DNA from 4 places in the Bacillus sp. CZDM1 genome. Region 1 is predicted to be linked to each of the others. Evidence: riboswitches for the same ligand, from Rfam matches in the RefSeq annotation. Region 1 holds a riboswitch; each other region holds the start of a gene.
The links. A riboswitch is a leader RNA that binds a small molecule or an ion and turns the genes downstream of it on or off. The one in region 1 is predicted to bind S-adenosylmethionine.
Positions count from the first base shown of each region.

Region 2: linked by a shared signal. The riboswitch ahead of ACY3XC_RS11260 (phosphoadenylyl-sulfate reductase) and the one ahead of ACY3XC_RS17040 (methionine ABC transporter ATP-binding protein) in region 1 are both predicted to bind S-adenosylmethionine.
Region 3: linked by a shared signal. The riboswitch ahead of ACY3XC_RS13770 (O-acetylhomoserine aminocarboxypropyltransferase/cysteine synthase family protein) and the one ahead of ACY3XC_RS17040 (methionine ABC transporter ATP-binding protein) in region 1 are both predicted to bind S-adenosylmethionine.
Region 4: linked by a shared signal. The riboswitch ahead of ACY3XC_RS19865 (sugar ABC transporter substrate-binding protein) and the one ahead of ACY3XC_RS17040 (methionine ABC transporter ATP-binding protein) in region 1 are both predicted to bind S-adenosylmethionine.

Region 1 covers NZ_JBUESO010000007.1:78,307-81,417, reverse strand. Annotated here, with positions in the region: gene ACY3XC_RS17045 (methionine ABC transporter permease) at 1-398, opposite strand, end outside; gene ACY3XC_RS17040 (methionine ABC transporter ATP-binding protein) at 388-1,419, opposite strand; SAM riboswitch class I at 1,505-1,611, opposite strand; SAM riboswitch class I at 1,685-1,783, opposite strand; gene ACY3XC_RS17035 (hypothetical protein) at 2,011-2,208, opposite strand; gene ACY3XC_RS17030 (MFS transporter) at 2,372-3,111, opposite strand, start outside.
Region 2 covers NZ_JBUESO010000004.1:212,421-215,531, forward strand. Annotated here, with positions in the region: gene ACY3XC_RS11255 (anion permease) at 1-900, opposite strand, end outside; gene ACY3XC_RS11260 (phosphoadenylyl-sulfate reductase) at 916-1,632, opposite strand; SAM riboswitch class I at 1,701-1,802, opposite strand; gene cobA (uroporphyrinogen-III C-methyltransferase) at 1,963-2,736, opposite strand; gene ACY3XC_RS11270 (formate/nitrite transporter family protein) at 2,752-3,111, opposite strand, start outside.
Region 3 covers NZ_JBUESO010000005.1:227,488-230,598, forward strand. Annotated here, with positions in the region: gene ACY3XC_RS13755 (YusG family protein) at 1-11, shown strand, start outside; gene ACY3XC_RS13760 (toprim domain-containing protein) at 143-499, shown strand; gene ACY3XC_RS13765 (thioredoxin family protein) at 504-812, shown strand; SAM riboswitch class I at 928-1,029, shown strand; gene ACY3XC_RS13770 (O-acetylhomoserine aminocarboxypropyltransferase/cysteine synthase family protein) at 1,098-2,414, shown strand; SAM riboswitch class I at 2,548-2,656, shown strand; gene ACY3XC_RS13775 (methionine ABC transporter ATP-binding protein) at 2,820-3,111, shown strand, end outside.
Region 4 covers NZ_JBUESO010000009.1:68,729-71,839, forward strand. Annotated here, with positions in the region: gene ACY3XC_RS19860 (MFS transporter) at 1-939, opposite strand, end outside; SAM riboswitch class I at 1,172-1,279, shown strand; gene ACY3XC_RS19865 (sugar ABC transporter substrate-binding protein) at 1,402-2,511, shown strand; gene ACY3XC_RS19870 (threonine/serine exporter family protein) at 2,628-3,111, shown strand, end outside.

The DNA.
Region 1 (3,111 bases):
ATAATTTGCCCAGGGGTTGCACCCATTGCCTCTGCTGCTTCAATGACACCTGGATCCACTTCTAGCAATGAATTTTCTATTAATCTGGCAATATAGGGACCGCAATAGAATACCAGAGGAACAACTGCCGCCGCCGTTCCAATCGATGTACCGACTATTAATCTTGTAACGGGAATCATCGCCACTAATAAAATAATGAACGGGACGGAACGAAAAATGTTAATGATCCCATTCAAGACGGTAAAGAACGGTAAATTCTGAAGCAGATGGCCTTTCCTAGTTACGACTAACAAGATTCCCAGCGGCAGACCAAGGATGGTTGAGAACAAGAGAGAGAAAGCGACCATTTGAATGGTTTCAATTAAGGCTTCTATGATTTGCTCTGAATTAACTAGCATGTGCGGTCACTTCCTTTATGCTGATTTTCTTCTGGTTGATATAGGTTAACGCTCGGATGACTTCTTTATCAGACCCCTGGAACTCAACAATGAGGTTTCCAAAAGGAGTTCCTTGAAGCTCGGTAATATTGCCGAACAAGACATTGATATGAATATCAAACTGTTTGGCTAGTTGTGACAATAATGGCTGACCCGCGGTGCTGCCGACAAAATTAATTCGGAAAATCCGCTGCATTCCATCATGCTTTTGAATGATTTCTTTAATAGAATCAGGCAGCTGGTCATTCATGACTGTGCTGACAAAATTTTTGGCAGTCTGTGTTTTGGGTGCTGAAAAGACATCAAACACTGTGCCTTCTTCAATAATTTTCCCTGCTTCGATAACGGCCACCCGGTCACATATCTCTCTAATTACCGCCATCTCGTGGGTGATAATTAGAATCGTAATGTTGTATTCGTTATTGATTTTTTTCAACAGCTGCAAAATCGAGCTGGTTGTCTGTGGATCGAGAGCAGATGTTGCCTCATCGCAAAGTAGAATGGAAGGCTGTGTTGCCAATGCTCTGGCGATTCCGACACGCTGTTTTTGTCCCCCGGAAAGCTGATCAGGATAATAGTCCGCCTTGTCTGCTAACCCGACAAATTCTAGTAATTCCATAACGCGCTTCTTAATCGCATCCTTAGGAACTTTGGCAAGTGTCAGAGGCATTGCCACGTTTGCAAATACTGTTTTTGAGTTTAATAGATTAAAGTGCTGAAAAACCATCCCAATATTTTTCTTAATCTCTCGGACCTCTTTGACAGACATAGAAGTGAGGTTATGACCATCAACAATCACACTGCCAGAGGTCGGACGCTCTAGTAAGTTCACACAGCGGATAAGTGAGCTTTTCCCAGCACCACTAAAGCCAATCACTCCAAATATCTCTCCCTTATTAATCTTCAAATCAATTCCGTTCAACGCGGCAACCTGCTGCCCGCCACTCTCATAAACCTTCTTAAGATTCTGAAATTCGATCATGGTGTATCGCTCCTTTATCAAATAAATAAAAAATCCTCTTCTAGAAACAAGAAGAGGATTGGCCAATGCAATGCATAGGAAGCTCTTCTTATCTCTCAAGCATTTTCCGCCTGCTGGATTTGGCACAGTCACCAATTTGGTTCCGCTGCCGAGGTGTCATAGGGCCAGTCCCTCAACCTCTCTGGATAAGAAATATTATTCAGTTAAAAATAAAAAACCTCTTCTTGAAAAAGAAGAGGGCGAATTGAAAAAATCATAGGTCCTCTTCTTATCTATCAAGTCGTACTTGCTGGATTTGGCACAGAATCAGAATTCCGCTGCCGAGGTGTCATAGGGCCAGTCCCTCAACCTCTCTTGATAAGAAGTATTTTTACTTTATTCATTTTTTGAACTTGTTAATTAATTTACTGTAGGAAAATTCAAAAGTCAAATACTATTTTTAAAATAATATTTAATCAGTTATCTTACAAACGCTTTCAAATGCTATAGATAGGCATTTTGAAAAAATAATATTTTTTTTATCGCAGACTTCAAATAAAGAGAAAAGAGAGCGTATGAATTCGCTCTCTTTCATGTTGCTTATTTTTAGAATTACCTTCTTTTACCAGCCAAATGAAGGACCCCATGGATGATTAGTACAAGAGAGAATAAAAGGATAGCCAGGACACCGATAAGGATAACTAATGGACTAAGCGGTGCAAAAAATCCTGTTAGCGGTACTCTTAGTAAAGCGAAACCAGCCAGGATACATAAGAAGTATAAAAAAGGACTGCGATCCAACACACTCATGGTATTCTCACTCCTTTCTAGGGTTAATACATTCGTATTCAAATAAGGAGTTATTTATTTACCAGAATAATAAATCAGTCCCATGTAACTATCTTTTTGGTAATATAATCCTCGCCTATGGACGGAAGGAGCAGTACCTTTGACATTGAACATTTACACTTTATTAAAATGCTTCCGCACTTTCCTTCACTGTATTTTTCACTGCAATCTCCGGATGAACCTTTCTTATGACGGTCGGTCTTAAAAGAGTAAGGACTACACTCACACATAATCCAGAAGACAGGAGCAGAACCCATTGTGCAGGGAAGATATCATACAAAAACCCATATAGCACCATTCCTAATGGTGATAAGGCCATGGCAACTGTTTCAATAAGGGAAAATACACGTCCCTTAAATTCATCTGCAATTTGTTTTTGCATCATTACTTGTGTTGGTGTATTGACGAAAACAATGCACACGCCTAAAACAAATTGAAGAAGAATGTAGTAGCCAAACATGATGTTGTAAGACATGGTGAAGAGTAAAGGGAAAGTGGCACTTCCCATGATGCCCCCCATGATAAGAATACCCCTTTTTGAAACCAGCAACGGAAATCTTATCTCTTTCCGGATGGAGAGATAAATCGATAACAGCAGCATGCCAACGGCAAAGGCGCCTTCTGTAAAACCAAAATGCTGGGAAAGCATTTTTAATTTTTCAATAAGAATGAAGGAATATCCAACCTGGTAGGCGCTGAAAAGGAAATTAACTAATAAGGCTATCCAGATAATGGTCATCAACATCGGCTGTAATTTTAAATAAGATACACCCGCCTTCATTCCTTGCCACATGGATTCTTTCGACTTTTCCACAGGTTCAGCTTTTTGGGCAGCGAACAAAGTGAAATTCATCGTGGCATCGA
Region 2 (3,111 bases), on a different contig from region 1:
AGGTGATACGATCCACACAGTAAGCAGCTGAACCACTATACCCTTTTTTAGAACTGACTTGCCATGTTTGGCAAAGCCAATACCGATAATCGAAGATGTCGTGATTTGTGTCAGTGGCACAGGTATGCCGAAGACAGAGGCTGCCGTAACGATCGCTGCTCCTGTCCCAGAAATGACACAACCCTCTTCCAGCCGAAGCGTGGTAATTTTCTTTCCATTCGTTTCGAGAACACGATGGCCTAACAGAATCGCACCAGCTGCAACAAAAAGCCCGCCCCAGAAAATACCGTCACTTGTAGACATGATGGCAGCACCGACTAGCGGTCCTACAGCATTAGCGACATTGTTCATTCCCGCCGAAAAGGCTTCAAATAATCCCATACAAACGACAAGAACTGAAAGATACGGAACGGCTTTTGGCGCTTCCATCCAGCGTTTTAGCATCCTGTTTTTTAATAGCTTAGTAGAAAAGATGGCGATTATAAATGCTGCAACAGGCGTTAGCAGCCAAAAGACCATAATCCATGCCAAACTGCCGACAAATACTGATTGATAGACAATTCCGGCCCCAACGACGGATCCTACTGCTACCTCACTTGTTGAAAGTGGAATCCCGAAAATATTTGCTAAAAATAACGCTAGCGCAGCAGATGCTAAAACAATAAGAGCAATGGGTACGGTAAAGGTACTACTCGGAACAATCCCGCTTCCAATCGTTTTCACCACTTCCCCGCCGCCAAGCCAGGCACCAAGAAAAACGGTAATACCGCATAAAAACAATGCCAGCCTTTTATTAACTACACCTGCTCCGTAGGAAATCCCCATCGAAGCTGCTGCACCACTAGCACCAATATTGAATGCAAAAAATAATCCTATGATAACCGCAATAATTGTGAGCAAACTATAAGCCCCCTTTTAGGATGTGTGCAAGCCACACTCCGTCTTGCCGCTTCCCGTCCAGCGTCCTGCACGTGAATCACCGTCTGCCGAAACAGGCTGTGTACAAGGAAAACAGCCGATACTAGGGTAATTTTGATCGTGCAAGGTATTGTAAGGGAGATCTTTTTCCTTGATATAGGACCAAACTTCATCCCAAGTCCAGTAAATCAGCGGACAGATTTTAATGTTTTGAAACTTTTCATCTTTATTTAGGAATTCTGTGTTTGCTCTTGTCGGTGATTGTTCTCTGCGAAGTCCTGAAATCCACGCTTGTTTTGCCGTTAGTGTCTCCCTTAATGGAATCACTTTACGTATATTACAGCATTGGTTAGGCTCCCTCTTCCATAGCGCTGATCCATATTGTTCACGTTGTTCATCTAAGGTTAGCTTTGGAAGTTTCCGCTCAATTTTCAATGAAGGAAACCGTTGTTCCATTTTATTAATAACCTCATAGGTTTCCGGAAAGTGTAATCCTGTATCCAAGAAAACGATATGCGCATCTGGCTTCACCTGCTGGATGAGGTCGATTAATACGATCGCCTCTGCACCAAAGCTGGATGCATAGACAATTTGTTCTTCTGGATATGAGCTGTAAGCCCACTCCAGTACCGATTTTGCTCCCTTCGTTTTATTCTCGGTTGGGAAAGAACCTGATATTTGACTCCAATTTTCATACGTAACTGGTGTAGTCATGTCTATAAACCTCCTTTGTCCATCAAAAAGCCTTCCCAAAAAGGAAAGGCATCTCACGTTTGTTTAACGCCTTATCTTCCAAAATGAAGTTCATTTTGCTGGAATTAGCACCTTACACAGCAGGTTGCCGGGCTTCATCGGACCAGTCCCTCAGCCTCTCTTGATAAGTATTTGGTAATTGTTGAAATTAATCCTACCATACCAATAGGATTTGTGTAAATAAAAAAATATAAAATTTAGAAAAATTATTTTTCACACTTTTACTACATCAAAAAACAAAAAAAACGTCCTGGACTCATGTACCCCCAGAACGGTTTATTTGCTACTACTTTAAGCCATGGTTGCATAGCTTTCTTTATTCACTTTTGCTCCTATTAAATTTATTTTTTCACGGAAGGTGACGACTTCTCCAACAACGATCATGGCAGGATTTTCAATTTCTTCTTTTTCAACTATGTCTACAATAGAACTCAACGTTCCTGTTACGGTACGCTGTGCACTTGTTGTCCCTTGCTGTATGATCGCAACAGGGGTCTCCGCTTTTTTACCATGCTTCATTAATTCCTCGCAAATATATGGGAGATTTGTCATTCCCATGTAGATTGCCAGAGTATCTACAGCTGTTGCTAGACCCTTCCAATTTATGTCGTCAGGTTTCCCCTTTGGCTTGTGACCCGTTACAATAGCAAAAGAGCTTCCTAATTCACGATGAGTGATCGGAATTCCAGCATAAGCAGGAGCGGCTACTCCTGCTGTTATCCCGGGAACTACTTCGACTGGCAGACACTGTTCAACCAAAGCTTCTACTTCCTCAGCTCCGCGTCCAAATACGAAAGGATCTCCACCTTTTAATCGAACAACATTTTTCCCCTGTTTTGTGTATTTGACTAGAAGATGATTAATGGTTTCTTGCTGAAGTGTATGGTAATTCGGTTTTTTCCCACAATAAATGAGATGGCAATCTCGTTTTGCTTCCACTAAAAGCTCTGGATTAACCAGCCGGTCATAAAGAATCACGTCTGCTTTCTGAATACATCGTAACGCCTTAACTGTTATTAAATCAGGGTCACCAGGACCTGCTCCAACGATATATGCCTTTCCCATAATCATCCCTCCTTCTTATCGCTGTGTACTCGGTATCACCGCCTTTGTTTGTGGCAGTTCTAGAATATTTTGCGATTCTGTCTTTTTATGAGTGTAATAGAGCGCCATTCCTGTAAAAAGAACACCGCTGACTAAATTGCCAATTAATACGGGGATTTGATTCCATACCCACCAATCTGTAATTGTGACATCCGCACCCAGTATCATGCCAGCTGGAATGACAAACATATTCACCACTGCGTGCTCAAAGCCCTGGGCAAAAAAGATTAAGATTGGAAGCCACATTGCTGCAATTTTCCCCATGACAGACTTCGTGGTCATAGCCATTACCGCACCAAGAGTAACCATCCAATTACAGAGCATCGCTTTTACAAA
Region 3 (3,111 bases), on a different contig from region 1:
GATGGTGCTAGTATAAGTACTTACAAGCAAACACCTATTATCAAAAGGTCAATCGTGGTATAGTTAACATATAGACACGTTATTAAATTTATTGAATATGTTAACATCAACAAATAACTTTCTTTCGTATAGGTGATGAATGATGAGTGATACGTATGGTGATAAAGTTCTGATTGTTGAAGGAAAATCAGATAAGAAAAAGGTAAAAAGTATCCTGAAAGAACCGATGGACATTGTTTGTACAAATGGTACCATTAGTATGTCAAAATTGGATGAATTAATTGATTCTCTTGAAGATAAAGAGGTCTATATCCTTGTTGATGCTGATGATGCTGGTGAAAAGCTGCGCAAACAATTGAAAAGGGAGTTCCCTCAAGCCGAACATATCTATATAGACAGAATGTACCGCGAAGTAGCAACTGCTCCAGTGTACCATCTAGCTACCGTTCTTTTAGGCGCTAATATCGATGTTCATTCTGAATTTTTAGAGATGGGTTAAAATAATGAACGATTGGAACCTTGATGAAGTATCAACATTTTTAAAAAATCATTCATCTGGACTCATTTACTTCTATACCCCTTTATGTGGTACTTGTCAGGTAGCATCAAGAATGCTCCAAATTATTGAGAAAATGATTGATGTACAAATCGGAAAAGTCAATTTGAATTATCACTCAGATCTTGCGAAACAGTTTGAAATTGAAAGTGTTCCCTGCCTTATTTTTATAAAAAATGGGGAGATAGCAGATACAATCTATGCTTTTCAATCCGTTCCGTATTTATATGAAAAAATAAAACATCATTTTAACTAAAACAGGTACTTGTTATCTGTTTTTTTATTGGAATTATTCCTAAAGGTATTGAAGATTTCCATGATTTAGTGTATTATTCTTTTAAAATATTCAATTAATCTTACAATTCAATAAATTCTTATCCAGAGAGGCGGAGGGACTGGCCCTGCGATGCCCGGCAACCGGTTTGACAACACGGTGCTAATTCCAGCAGAGTTACTACTCTGGCAGATAAGGAGAGAGACCCCCTCTTCTTAAAGAGGGGGTTTTAAGTTTCAGTATTAAAAAAAATGGAGGAGTGTTAGTATGGGGGAAAATCAAAAAAATTATCGTTTTGAAACTTTGAGTGTTCACGGCGGATTGGCACCAGACCCAGTAACAGGAGCACGGGCCGTACCGATTTACCAAAATAATGCCTACCAATTTAAAAATACGGAACATGCAGCAAATCTTTTTGCATTGAAAGAAACTGGATACATATATACTCGAATCCATAATCCGACAACAACTGTTTTCGAAGAAAGAGTTGCTCTGTTGGAAGGTGGAGTAGGGGCGCTAGCGGTTGCGAGCGGAATGGCTGCGATTACCTTGGCCATCCTAAATATTGCTGAAGCGGGTGATGAAATCGTTTCTGCATCCAATTTATATGGTGGAACATACAATTTATTTGCTGTTACACTTCCTAAATATGGAATCAAGGTTAAGTTTGTTGACCCGGAAAATCCGGAAAACTTCCGCGCAGCAATCAATGATAAAACAAAAGCTGTATTTGCTGAAACGATTGGTAATCCATCTTTAAGAATTCTTGATATTGAAAAAGTAGCAGAAATTGCTCATGAAGCAGGAGTTCCATTAATTATTGATAATACCTTTGCTACACCATACCTATGCAGACCGATAGAATATGGCGCAGATGTTGTAATTCATTCAGCGACGAAATGGCTTTTAGGGAATGGCACTTCAACAGGCGGAGTTATTGTAGATGGAGGAAAGTTTGATTGGAATTCACCAAAATTCCCTGGTTTTACTACTCCTGACCCGAGTTATCATGATCTTGTATATGCAGAAGCATTAGGTGCTGTTGCCTATATTATTAAAGCACGTGTTCAGTTATTACGTGATTTAGGACCTGCATTAAGTCCACAAAACGCGTTTCAATTCACGCTCGGTCTTGAAACCCTGCATGTCAGAATGAAGGAACATGTTGCTAATACCAAGGAAGTAGTGAATTATTTAGTAAAGCATCCTGCAGTAGAGTGGGTATCTTACCCTGGTCACACTTCACATCCTGATTATGAATTGGCAAGTAAGTATTTACCTAAGGGTGCAGGATCTATGATTGTTTTTGGTATAAAAGGTGGAAGAGATGCAGGAGCAAAATTAATTGATTGTATTACACTTTTTGCCCATGTAGCGAATGTTGGCGATGCAAAAAGCTTAATTATCCATCCTGCCAGCACCACTCACCAGCAGCTAGATGCAGAAGGACTAAAGTCAGCGGGTGTTTCGGAGGATTTAATTCGACTTTCCATTGGCATCGAAAATGTGGAGGACCTGATCGAAGATCTAGAATCAGCGATTGAGGCTGCCACAGGTGTTTCTTCCATCAAAGCAAAAGCATAAAGTAAGATTAATGTTTATTCAAAATATGAAGAAAATTTGTTTGACACTACTTTTTATCCGTGATAAGATTACTTTCGTACCAAAATGATTGCTTAAATTCGTGAACGTAATAATTAAATATAGAATGCTATAGCTCTTATCAAGAGAGGTGGAGGGATGTGCCCGATGAAGCCCGGCAACCGTCAATATTTATATTGAAATGGTGCCAATTCACACAAAGCGATTGCTTTGGAAGATGGGAGAAAGGTTTTTATTTATGATGCCTTTCTGCCCAATGCAGAAAGGTTTTTTATTTTTCTACTATAAGAATGTTTTTACGAAAACAATCAAACCCTATATTTAAGAAGTACAATCTGGTTGAAGTTTTTGCAATTCATTTTTAATTGGATAAAAGTAGGTGATGGAATGATTTCTATAAAAGATGTCCAAAAAGTGTTCCCTTCTAAACAGGGACAGCTTAAAGCAGTCGATGATGTGAACTTAGAGATAAAAGAAGGAGAAATTTTTGGTGTAATCGGATATAGCGGTGCTGGTAAAAGTACCTTAATACGAATGCTTAATGGACTAGAGCTTCCAACAGCGGGTTCTGTTACGGTTGCTGGTCGGGTTATATCAAAAATTAGAGGCAGCCAGCTCAGAAAAGCACGTCAGGAAATTAGTATGATCTTTCAGCATTTTAATCTGCTTTGGTCAAGGA
Region 4 (3,111 bases), on a different contig from region 1:
TCGGACAATAACCAATTGCCAGAACTCAGTGACTGCAGCGCCAGGAAGGTAAATGATTCCTGAGACAAAAAGCAGGATGACTAGAATTTTTATATAACCGTGCTTATCCGCAATCTTCCCCCAATTTCTTGACATCAGCAGATTTCCTAATCCAGCTGCCGAGAAGGCGATTCCAGAATAAAAAGCGATATTTGCGTGACCATGCAGTTCACTGACAAATAATGATAGAATCGGCTGTATGCTAAAGTGGGCAATTTGTACGAGTGCTGAGATAAGTAAAACCGTTAACAATACGGGATTCCTAACAATATGTGCTAAAACTTCTTTACTGGAATAATGTGATTTTGTTCCTTTTTTCGTTTCAATCACATACTCCTTAGTGGCAAAAACTAGTAAGCCGGAAACAATAATCGCAATGGAAGTCCATTTAAAGGTCAAGGAGTAACCTAGTGAATCCGCTAAAACCCCGCCAAGCATCGGACCAAGGAGCGAACCTGTGATACTGCCTGTTTGTAATGTTCCAAGTACACGACCAGCTATTTCCTTCGGTGTTTGTGTAGAAATAAATGCTTGTGACATTGGAATAAATCCTGTGAAAAATCCCGTCAAAAACCTTAGGAGGAAAAGCTGCCAAACGGATTGGACATAGCCCATAAGGAAAATCGAGCATCCCATTCCAATTCCACAAATAATAAGGATTTTTTTCCTTCCAAAACGATCCCCAATTTTCCCCCAAATCGGTGAGAAGATAAAAGCAGATACAAATGTTACGGCAAAGGTTATTCCTGACCAATGCTGAACATATTTCGCTGAAAAGTTTCCAAATGTCTCTATGTATAACGAAATAAACGGTAGAACCATCGTCATACTTCCAGCAACAAAGAAGTTGGCAAACCACATGATTAAGATATTTCGTTTTGCCATCTCCAGCTTAGTCATGCTAGTTCACCTCTCTCGGCAAGATATTTCGTTTTCCTAAATACAATAATACCGAACTTTCAAAAAAATGAAAGTTATATACCTAGCAATTAGCTTCTGGCATTAGATTCGATATTATGTGCATGTAGTGAAAGTAGAGGATAAATTTAAAATATTTAGAAAACACTATTGACAAATTGTTAATAGGAGATTAAATTTAGTTTAATACTTTAATCAAGTAAAATAATACGTTCTCTTATCAAGAGTGGCAGAGGGACTGGCCCGATGACGCCCAGCAACCGTTCCGTTTGGAATTGGTGCTAAATCCTGCAAAACAAGTAATTGTTTTGAAAGATAAGAGAGGAGTAATCCTTCTTTTTGTGATGAAACCTCTCTTTTCTTGGAGAGGTTTTTTGTTATTACTCTCCTAGGAGCAACGTTGGCAGGGACGGAAGTACATAATTAAAAAGGGGAGATTTCAACATGAGGAAGAATTTTTTAAAGAGCACATTTGTATCAGCGATTGCAGCAACACTTTTACTGACAGGCTGTGGTGCTGGAGGAGAATCAAAGCAAACGAGTGGAAATACACCAATTGAAGGAGTTCCAGAACGTTTTGCAAAAGGGGAACAGCCAAAAATTAAGGTAATCCGAAAAATTGGCGGGGACGATCATACTGCCCAATTCTTAGCTGGTGCGAAACAAGAGGGCGAAGCGATAGGATTCACAGTGGATGTTTTTACCGCAAATGGAGATACAGCTAAATTTCATGACGCAATTAACCAAGCGTTAAGCCAAGATTATGATGGATATATCATATCCCATGGTGATGATGATGCGACTTTAAATGATGTGAAAAAAATTGTTGATGCTGGAAAGAGCATTGTTGCCTTTGACTCGAATCCAAACCTAACAACTGTTGATGGTGTTACTCTTACATCACAGGATGATGAGGCATTGGCGACATTAGCACTTGAACAATTAGTCAAAAAAACAGGTGGAGAAGCGAATATTGCCTATCTTTGGGTAGATGGATTTCCGCCAATGGTTCGAAGAAATAAGGTTTATCAGGATGTCTTGGAAAAGAACCCAGGAATCAATGAAGTTGAGCGTTTTGGTGTTGCTTCTGCCGATACAAGTGTACAAACACAGAATGCAGTTGCTGCTATGTTGAATAAATACCCTAAAGGGGAATTGGATGCAATTTTTGCTACTTGGGATGCGTTTGCGATTGGGGCAGCACGTGCATTAAAGGAAGCGGGAAGAGAAGAAGTTAAACTTTATGGGATTGATGTTTCTAATGCTGACTTGCAGGAAATTCAAAGAGAAGGCAGTGCTTGGAAGTATACAGCTGCCGTTGATCCAAAACTCATCGGAGCAGTTAATATGCGAATATTAGCGAAGAAACTAGCAGGTGAAGAGACGCCTCAAACCTTTAATCTCGAAGCATCATTGATCTCACAAGAAGACCTTCAAAAATCAAAAGAACCTGTCAACATGGTGAATCTTGCTGATATTATTCCAGGATGGGGCCAATCTACCGCATTTGAAGAAGACTGGATGAACACGTTGAAAGAACATTATAAGAAATAATAAATGATATCTTACGTCTTTTCGATTGAAAAGGCGTTTTTTTATTGATAAAGATTATTCTTTTGATTAAACTTAGGAAATCATAGGAAGAAAGAATAGTTGTGGTGAAATTTTTTATGGAAAACGAGAAAACACATACATACGAAATAATCGAGATTTGTTTGCTTGCTGGAAAGATCATGCTCCAATCCGGTGGTGAAACCTATCGGGTAGAAGATACGATGATGCGGATTGCAGCAGCGTTTGGGATTGAAAATTCTCATAGCTATGTAACGCCTACTGGAATCATCTTTTCAGCTGAAGGTGCGGAGCCAACGAAAACTAAGTTAATCCGTATTTCAACACGTTCTACTGATTTAAAAAAGGTTGCAATGGTGAATAGCATTTCTCGAAGGATAACGAGTGGCGAAATCAAATTAGATGATGCACTTATTCATTTAAAAGAGTTGGATGCATTAGATGTAACCTTCCCCTTTATGTTTCAGGTAGCTGCTGCCTCGATAGCCAGCGGCTGTTTTATGATTATGTTTATGGGGGAATGGGTAGACTTTATCCCGGCGATGTTAACTGGCGGGGCAGGTTATTGCGGTTTTTTATATT